2 regions of the Shewanella sp. MF05960 genome follow, and region 2 is predicted to be linked to the other one. Evidence: predicted binding sites of a transcription regulator. Region 2 holds the regulator's gene; the other holds the start of a gene.
The links. Region 2 encodes FliA, which starts transcription of late flagellar genes. Its sites were predicted from a motif close to CTAAAGNTNNNNNNNNNNNNGCCGATA; they were not measured.
Positions count from the first base shown of each region.

Region 1: a site for FliA is predicted at 2,075-2,101, ahead of ACROAE_RS14565 (cytoplasmic protein). Genes of this name have one in related genera too.

Region 1 covers NZ_JBOZPS010000014.1:93,246-97,870, forward strand. Annotated here, with positions in the region: gene mdtD (multidrug transporter subunit MdtD) at 1-1,029, shown strand, start outside; gene ACROAE_RS14560 (STAS/SEC14 domain-containing protein) at 1,406-1,786, shown strand; gene ACROAE_RS14565 (cytoplasmic protein) at 1,853-2,041, opposite strand; gene ACROAE_RS14570 (MarR family winged helix-turn-helix transcriptional regulator) at 2,241-2,720, shown strand; gene rlmC (23S rRNA (uracil(747)-C(5))-methyltransferase RlmC) at 2,710-3,843, shown strand; gene chrA (chromate efflux transporter) at 3,920-4,625, shown strand, end outside.
Region 2 covers NZ_JBOZPS010000017.1:44,766-49,390, reverse strand. Annotated here, with positions in the region: gene ACROAE_RS16040 (protein phosphatase CheZ) at 2-739, opposite strand; gene cheY (chemotaxis response regulator CheY) at 753-1,136, opposite strand; gene ACROAE_RS16030 (RNA polymerase sigma factor FliA) at 1,182-1,901, opposite strand; gene ACROAE_RS16025 (MinD/ParA family protein) at 1,894-2,775, opposite strand; gene flhF (flagellar biosynthesis protein FlhF) at 2,780-4,165, opposite strand; gene flhA (flagellar biosynthesis protein FlhA) at 4,195-4,625, opposite strand, start outside.

The DNA of each region.
Region 1 (4,625 bases), on a different contig from region 2:
GCTTATCCGCGATCAGAGTTGGTACGGATTATGGGGTTTATTACTATCCCAGGATTACTCGGCCCATTAATAGGCCCAGCAATGGGCGGTTGGATGGTGCAATATTTAACCTGGCATTGGATTTTTTTAATTAACCTGCCAGTAGGGCTCATTGGTTGTTATGCCGCGCTCAAGTTTATTCCCGACTTACGTGGCAAACAAAAAACACGCTTTGATAGTGTAGGTTTTTTGTTGTTTGGTAGTGCAATGTTGTTGATTACCATTGCGATGGAAGGATTGGGCGAACTGCATTTACCCCACTTACGAGTCATGTTGCTGTTATTTGCAGGCATGGCATGCTTGATAGCATATTGGTTACGAGCGGGCCGCATTGCAAAGCCACTATTTTCACCCTCATTGTTTAAAACTAACACTTTTTCCATTGGTATTTTTGGTAACCTTTTTGCCCGTTTGGGGAGCGGTGCTTTGCCATTTTTAGTGCCGTTATTATTACAAATCGCATTAGGTTATTCTCCCTCTCAAGCGGGGATGAGCATGTTACCGTTGGCCGCAGCAGCAATGCTCGCTAAGTGGTTGGCTCGTCCAATCATCGAGCGTTTTGGTTTTCGTATCGTATTAACCGGGAATACTTTGGCTCTGGGTTTGATGTTGGCTAGTATGGGATTAGTCAGCGAACAAACACCATACTGGTTTATGTTGTGTATGTTGGCGGTTCTGGGGGCCATTAATTCATTGCAATTTACGGCCATGAATACCGTGACGCTGATTGATTTAGATGACGAGAGTGCCAGTAGCGGTAACAGTCTATTGTCTGTGGTTGCTCAACTAGCATTAAGTCTAGGCGTGGCCTGTGCGGGGGCATTGTTGGGTGGCTTTAGTGCGGGTGTCAGTAGCGGCAGTCAAGCAGAGGTGTTAAGTGCATTTCAATTAACCTTCGTTACCGTAGGCATCATGACGATGTTTGCAGCGGCCATTTTTTCACTGCTGCCTAAAGAGGTTGGCCGGCAGGTTTATACCCAATCAACTTGAAGAGACGTGATTCAGAGCTTCACCGTGTTTTCAACGCTAGGCGCGTTAATGCGGATACCTTATAAATTAGCACAACAACGCTCTTGATTTAATCATCAGGGGAACACGGTGAAACTCCCATAGGGCAAGTTTTACACGCGTTGATACTGCGGCATTTGTTAATTTAGCTGATTTTGGAAAGGGAGCAACCATTACCCGCAATCAATGCCTTGCCTAAACGCGTGTAAATTCTTGCTGAAATCGAGCATCTTCAGGTTGTTTGGGCACAAGATAGAATACTTAACTCAAATTTGTGCTCTAAGGCACACTCCAGTTGACTTAGTTGGTTAAAATATAAACATGAGTCTCGTTTTTTTATATCACTAAGGAGTGGGGTATGAGTATTAAAAAACACGGTTTATCAATTGGCATTAATCGTATTGAGAATGTTTTCTTTGTGACGTTAAAAGCCGTCGGAACGTTAACCCATGAAGATTATCTGGTGATTACGCCAATGCTTGAAGGTGCGTTAAGCCAGGTTGATCAACCTAAAATTAGCTTATTACTCGATGCGACAGAGCTTGAAGGTTGGGATTTGCGTGCTGCCTGGGATGACTTACAGCTGGGGTTAAAGCATGAGTCTGAATTTGAACGCGTTGCCATATGGGGTAATAAGACCTGGCTAGACTGGGCCACTAAAATGGGCAGTTGGTTTATGTCAGGTGAAATGAAGTATTTTGAAGACCAACATGACGCATTAAAATGGTTACGCTATTAGATATTAGTGGCCTTGAAAAAGAAAAACCTAGCGTAAATTGCTAGGTTTTTTTTAAGCATCATGTATCTATGCCGTAGTATTAATATTATGACCGCTATTACCCACAGGTTGCGGTGGCGCGGCGGCTTCAATCAACTGCAGTGCCATTTGGCCTTCTGCTTCTTGCTGATCTTTCGCCATTACAGCGACTTTCAAACTGTTACCAGAATCAATCGTTGTAGGCATTGATGATGGTGCATTCACACTGATTGGCATGCGTTGTCCTCAGTTTTGACTTGTGTTTATTTCTATCGGCTTAACAGTGTAAAACTTGAGCGATAAATCATTTTATTTCTCGTGACGCGTTAATACATTGCGCGCAATTAATGTGTGATATAATTAAATTTTGATGAAATTCCGTGTTAGATCTGTCTGGATACAGATTTGAATATTATTGGTGAGCTGAGTAAAGCCTATGTCTATTAAAAATGCCCCCGAGCAAGCGGTTAATCCTTTAGCACTTGAAAACCAAGTGTGTTTTTCATTATACAGTGCTACCAATGCGATGGTCCGCGCATACCGACCACTGTTAGACGGATTGTCGCTAACATACCCGCAATATTTGGTGATGATGGTGTTGTGGAAAGAACCTGGTATTAGCGTGAAAACCCTAGGTGAAAAGCTGCATCTTGATTCTGGTACATTAACACCGTTACTTAAACGCCTTGAGGCTAAAGAGTTAGTCAGTCGTGGCCGCAGTGAATTAGATGAACGAGTGCGGGTGTTACACGTTACCGAAGCGGGACGTGAGTTACATCAACAAGCGTTAACGGTTCCAGAGCAAATGCGCTGCAAAGTGGGCGGAACGCTTGAGGATCTCGCTCAACTTAAACAATTATGCGATCAGGCATTTGCCATGCTGAATTCGGGCGAGGCAACAAGCTGTGAAATGTGAATATTTTCAGCGCGGTGATTGTTTATCATGCCGCAACATTTTGCAGCCGATGCCACAACAAATAGACAAAAAACAACAGCAGCTTATTGAACTATTTAGCGATCTTAGCGTAGCAAAATGGTTAGCTCCGGTATTAAGCGCCGAGTCTGGTTTTCGTAACAAGGCTAAAATGGTGGTGTTGGGCGCTGCGCATCAACCTATTTTAGGCCTGGTGAACCCACAAGGTGAGGCGGTTAGTTTATGTGATTGCAGCTTGTATCCGCAAGACATGCAAATTCTTCTGCATCGATTACAACGTTTTGTGCAACAGGCCGGGTTACCGCCTTACCGAGTGGATAAAGCCAAAGGTGAACTGAAGTATATTTTACTGACTCGTAGCCAAATACAGGGCCAGTTTATGTTGCGCTTTGTACTGCGCAGTGAGCAAGCCATTACCCGAATTGAACGTGAGTTACCGCAACTATTACACGAGTTTCCAGCGATCGCGTTAGTGTCAGTGAATATTCAACCTGTGCACATGGCGATATTAGAGGGCGAGCAAGAAATCTTTTTAACCGAGGCCACTCGTTTAGAAGAGCAGTTTAATCATGTGCCGCTGTTTATTCGGCCTAAAAGCTTTTTTCAAACCAACCCAGATGTGGCGGCCAAGTTATATCACACTGCCCGCGAGTGGGTTGCAGAGTTTAACCCGAGTTATATTTGGGATCTATTCTGTGGCGTAGGGGGTTTTGGCCTGCATTGTGCCGACAAACATATTCGTTTAACGGGTATTGAAATTGAAGCGGAAGCGATTGAGTGCGCCAAAATGTCTGCTGAAAAGTTGGGGTTAACAAATGTTGATTTCAGTGCGCTTGACTCGACACAGTTTGCTCAAGGGCAAGCAACTCAAGACAAGCCTGATTTAATTATCGTCAATCCTCCAAGACGTGGTTTAGGCGAAGCATTGTGTCGTTCATTAAGTCTTTTTGCCCCTAAAGCGATAGTGTACTCAAGCTGTAATCCCAACTCCTTAGTGGTTGATTTAGCCAATATTGAGGGCTACCAGATTACCAAGGTGCAGTTGTTTGATATGTTTCCGCATACTGACCATTTTGAAGTGTTAGTCATGTTAGAAAAACAGTAAGTTAACAGTAGTGTGGTCATGAAATTGTCATTTTTATGTCATAAAATGATGGCTTCACACAAAAAGGAACTGGGCGATGTGGCAAATATTTAGTCGTTTTTTAGCATTAGGCTTAATCAGTTTTGGCGGCCCTGCGGCTCATATTGGTTATTTTAGAAAAGCATTTGTTGATGAATTACAATGGCTTGATGGTAAGCAATACGCCAGTTTTGTTGCCTTAAGCCAATTTATGCCAGGTCCGGGCTCAAGCCAGGTTGGTTTTGCCATTGGTTACCACAAAGGGGGTTTATTTGGTGGGCTCGCGGCATTTTTAGGCTTTACGTTACCGTCATTTCTATTGTTGTTTTTATTTGCGGTAACCAGTGCGCAGTGGCTAGAAATCACTGCAGTGCAGGGCATGATCCACGGATTAAAACTGTTAGCCGTCGTGGTCGTTGCCGATGCGACATTGTCCATGTTTAGCCAATTTTGTCAGCGTAAAACCGCCAAAGTATTAATGGCTGCAACTGCGGTGGCCATTATCTTAATGCCGTCAATGCTAATGCAAATTGCAGTGTTAGTGATTGCCGCCATTCTTGGCGTGGTATTACTGACGCGTGGTGAAAATATTACCCCCGAAAATCCCCCTATCGAACTTGATTATCGTTGGCTGGCTTTGTTTATTTTGTGTTTAGCCAGCTCACTGTATTTTATGGGGCATGATGACAGTTTAGGGCAAATTTTTGCGCAGTTTTTTCAAGTCGGAAGTTTAGTGTTTGGTGGCGGCCATGTGGTGCTGCCAT
Region 2 (4,625 bases):
ATTAGAAACCCAGACTTGATAGCAGATCATCAACTTCATCCTGACCCGTGACCACGTCTTCACGTAACTCAGCGTTCATGATTGGGCCTTCTGCCTCTATCTTATTATCTTTAATTGTAGGTAATGACTCAGTAGTATGGTCACCAAAAACGGTCAACATGGATACTAAATTACTCTCTACTTCGCGCACTAGTTCAATCACTCGGCGGATCATCTGACCGGTTAAATCTTGGAAGTCTTGCGCCATCAATATCTGAGTGAGCAATTCACGAAGACGGTTAGAATCATGCTCGCTATTAGACATAAACTGCTGAACATCATGACAAAGTGATTTAAATTCACCCAGTTCGATGTCGCGACGCATCAGTTTATCCCACATAGGCGTTACAGATTGAATGTTGCTTATAATGGTATCGGCCAAAGGCAAACATTCTTCAACCGCATCCATGGTTTTATTAGCAGCTTGTTCTGTCATCTCAATAACATAGTTTAATCTTTCTTTAGCATCCGGAATTTCAGTGTTCGCTAATTCAGATAAACGGTTATCAACTTGGAAATCTTTTAGTGCGCTGTGCAATTGGCGAGTGAGTTTACCGACCTCTTCAAACAGCTCACGCTGCAGAGGAGTCGCTAAATCTCTAATTAATTCGTCAGCTTTACCTTGCTCTCCCGCCGATAGCAGTTCAACAAGTTGCTGGGCCTGTTCGAGAGTAATTAACCCCGATATTGATGCCTGCATGACTTATCCTTGCTTAAGCGAGTCGTTCAAAGATTTTGTCTAACTTTTCTTTTAACGTAGCGGCTGTGAACGGTTTAACAACATAACCATTAACACCAGCTTGAGCCGCAGCAATGATTTGCTCACGCTTAGCTTCAGCCGTAACCATTAATACAGGTAAATGTTTTAGTGAATCGTCTGCACGGATTGCTCTAAGTAAATCAATACCCTGCATTCCCGGCATATTCCAGTCGGTTACAACAAAGTCAAAATGACCTTTTTGTAACATAGGTAGGGCTGTTGAGCCATCATCTGCTTCTTGGGTATTATTAAATCCCAAGTCTCGCAACAAGTTCTTAATGATACGTCTCATTGTTGAAAAATCGTCAACAATAAGAATCTTCATATTCTTGTCCAAGGTTTCCTCCGGTGAGCTGACACTCGTTTGCTCTATAATTAGTTATTATTCTTGTGTCCAATGCTTGAGTTTGGCTTTTAGTCTGAGCATGGCCTGACTTAATATCTGGCTAACTCGCGACTCACTTACCTCAAGGATGGCACCGATTTCTTTTAAGTTTAATGCTTCGTCATAATATAACGACAGCACTAAAGCATCTCTTTCTGGCAAGGTTTTAATTGCTTCAACCAGTGCAGATTGGAACTGAGTCTCGGCGAGAGAATCAAAAGCTTCATTTGGGGATTCGTCGTCTGTGGTTAACACATCCTGGGAAACACCAAGGTCTTCTATGCCTATGATTTTACCGACAGAAACATCATTTAAGATATGATGGTACTCATCGAGAGACATATCAAGTTTTTCAGCAATTTCTGTGTCTCGTGCATCGCGCCCTAACACTTGTTCAAGTTCGTCAATGACATGGGCTACACGGCGATTATTACGATGAACTGAGCGTGGAACCCAGTCACCGCGGCGAATTTCGTCAATCATTGCGCCACGAATACGAATGCCAGCAAAGGTTTCAAATTTAGCCCCTTTGGTGCCATCAAATTTTGATGATGCTTCTAGAAGCCCCATCATACCTGCTTGTAATAAATCATCCAGTTGCACTGATGCTGGCAGCCTTGCCAACATATGATGAGCAATGCGTTTCACCAACGGTGCATACTGTTCAACAATCGATGTTTTGTTATCGAACTGAGTATACGCTGCGGCTTTATTCACTCGCTCTCCCCTCTTCTACTGGTTTACGTTGTACTAAGCGTTCAACAAAAAACTCTAAGTGACCACCAGGTTGTTGCGGTACAGGCCAGGTCATAATTTTATTGGCCAACCCTTGGTATGCAATCGCAGAAGGTGATTTTGGAAAGGCTTCTACGACCAGTTTTTGTTTACGAACTGCTTTGCGCAAATTTTCATCGAAAGGAACACTAGCGACAAGCTCTAAGGCCACATCTAAAAATCTATCTGTTACTTTACTGAGTTTAGCAAATAATTCCATGCCTTCGCGTAAACTACGCACCATATTTGCCACAATTTTGAAGTGGAACACACCGTGTTCACGACTTAAAATTTTAATCAGGGCGTAAGCATCAGTAATCGATGTAGGTTCATCACATACAACGATTAATACATCTTGTGACGCCCGCGAAAAACTCAGCACCATATCTGAAATACCCGCAGCCGTATCAACAATTAAAATGTCGAACTGGGTGCGCATTTCACTAAAGGCACGAATTAAACCGGCATGCTGCGCTGGGGTCAATTCAACCATCGCTTGTGAACCAGACGTGGCCGGCACAATACCGATCCCTTTTGGCCCACGGACAATGATGTCATCTAATTCGGCATCGCCAGACAAAACATGAGATAAATTTTTCTCTGCACGGATCCCTAGCATCACATCAACGTTGGCTAAACCTAAGTCAGCATCAAGCACCAGTACACGCTTGCCCTTTTCGGCTAATGCGACTGCGGTATTAATTGATACGCTTGTTTTACCGACTCCGCCTTTACCACCGGATACGGCAATTACTTTAACTTTATCGTTATTTGGTTGATTCATCATACGTAAACCACTTGCTTGATCCCGAGTCATATCTTTACTCAAATGCATAGGCAGTGTCATTTGACCATGCCGTGTCTTGTGACGTTGGTTGTTCTGTTTCGTTTAATGCGGCTAGTGCTTGTTTGGCTAATTCTAGTGTATCAGCCACTTTCATGTCTTCTGGAACACGTTGACCGTCAGTAACATAACTCAATGGTAACTCATTTTGAATCAATACGCTCAATGCACCTGCAATTGATACTGATTCATCTAATTTAGTCAAAATAGCACCCGATAACGGAATGCGTTTAAAGTGTTCAACTGCATCTTGCAATACACGACGCTGGCCAGTGGCAGACATCACTAAATAACTGCGAATTGGGATCCTACTATTTGCAGTCAAATTATCAAGTTGTTGATAAAGACGCATGTCTCGTTGTCCCATTCCCGCAGTATCAATTAACACTAGCTTACGATTTCTAAATTGATATAAAATCTGCTCTAATTCGCTTAAATCATGTGCTTGCTTAACAGGGCAGCCCATAATTTTACCATATGTCGCTAATTGCTCATATGCTCCAATTCGATAATGGTCTGTCGTAATCAACGCGACTTGTTCAGGACCATGATGTGCAGCAAACCGCGCAGCAATTTTTGCTAAAGAAGTCGTTTTACCGACACCCGTTGGGCCAACAAAAGCAACTACACCACCACGTTTAACAATATCATCACCTTGATTATCAAGTAAATTAGCTAAACTTTGTGGTAATGCTCGCACTAAGTCTGCTGGCGTGTAGTGTTGGCTCAGCCCAGCTAGTTTAGCAGCAACAGCGGGAGAAAACTCAGCTGCAATTAATTTACTTTCTAACATGGCGCCAACTGGATCAGAGCGCTTTTTGTGATCTTTCATTAAAGAAGACACCTGGTGGGTCAGTAAGCTTCTTAACGATGCCATTTCCTCACGCAATGAGTCTAGCTCGGCAGATTGATTTTTATTACTTTTATTGGGTTTTTCAAGATGATTTACCTGTGGCGCACTTGGGGTAGGCTTAGCCGTTTTAGCCCCTTGTAATTGGCGAGCCCATTCAGGTAACTCTGGTTCATCTTGATGCACAGACATTTGCTGTGCCATGCGATTGTGCTGCTTTTCAAGTAATGCTTGTAACGAGTCCGCTGCAGGCGGTGGGCTCACTTTTGAATGTGCCTTAACGGCAGGTTTAGCGCCCAATGAAACTCTATCTTCACTGACATCCATAAAGCTATTCGTTGGCGCTTGCGACGCCATAGCGGCTTTTGGTTCGTCATAATCAACCGCGGCAACAATTTCGATGCCACCAGCCACTTTTTTATTAGACATAATGACAGCGTCAGACCCTAAGGTGTCTTTAACTTGTGCCAATGCTGCACGCATATCTTTGGCAAAAAATCGTTTAATTTTCACGTACGCACCTCTTTAAACTGACGTTATCACTATTGACCTACTGCAGAAACAATTCTGATTTGTTTCTCGTCGGGGATTTCTTGGTAAGAAATCACTCGTAAATTTGGAATAGTGTATTTAACAAATCGTGACAGCGTGGATCTCAGCATACCAGATGTCAATAATATGGCTGGTTGCCCAACCATTTCTTGCTTCTGTGCAGCATCTAAAAGTGACTGCTGCATGCGTTCTGCGAGTCCGGGTTCAATATTTGGCCCTTCTCCACCTGTCGCCTGCATAGACTTATGCAACATCTGTTCCAACTCAGGCGCCAATGTAATGACAGGGATTTCAAGTTCTGGTCCAGAGATCTCCTGGACTATCATCCGTTTTAGGGCGATACGCACTGCGGCTGTCAATACTTCAGTATCATTACTCTTACTACCATACTCTAATAACGTTTGGACGATTGTGCGTAAAT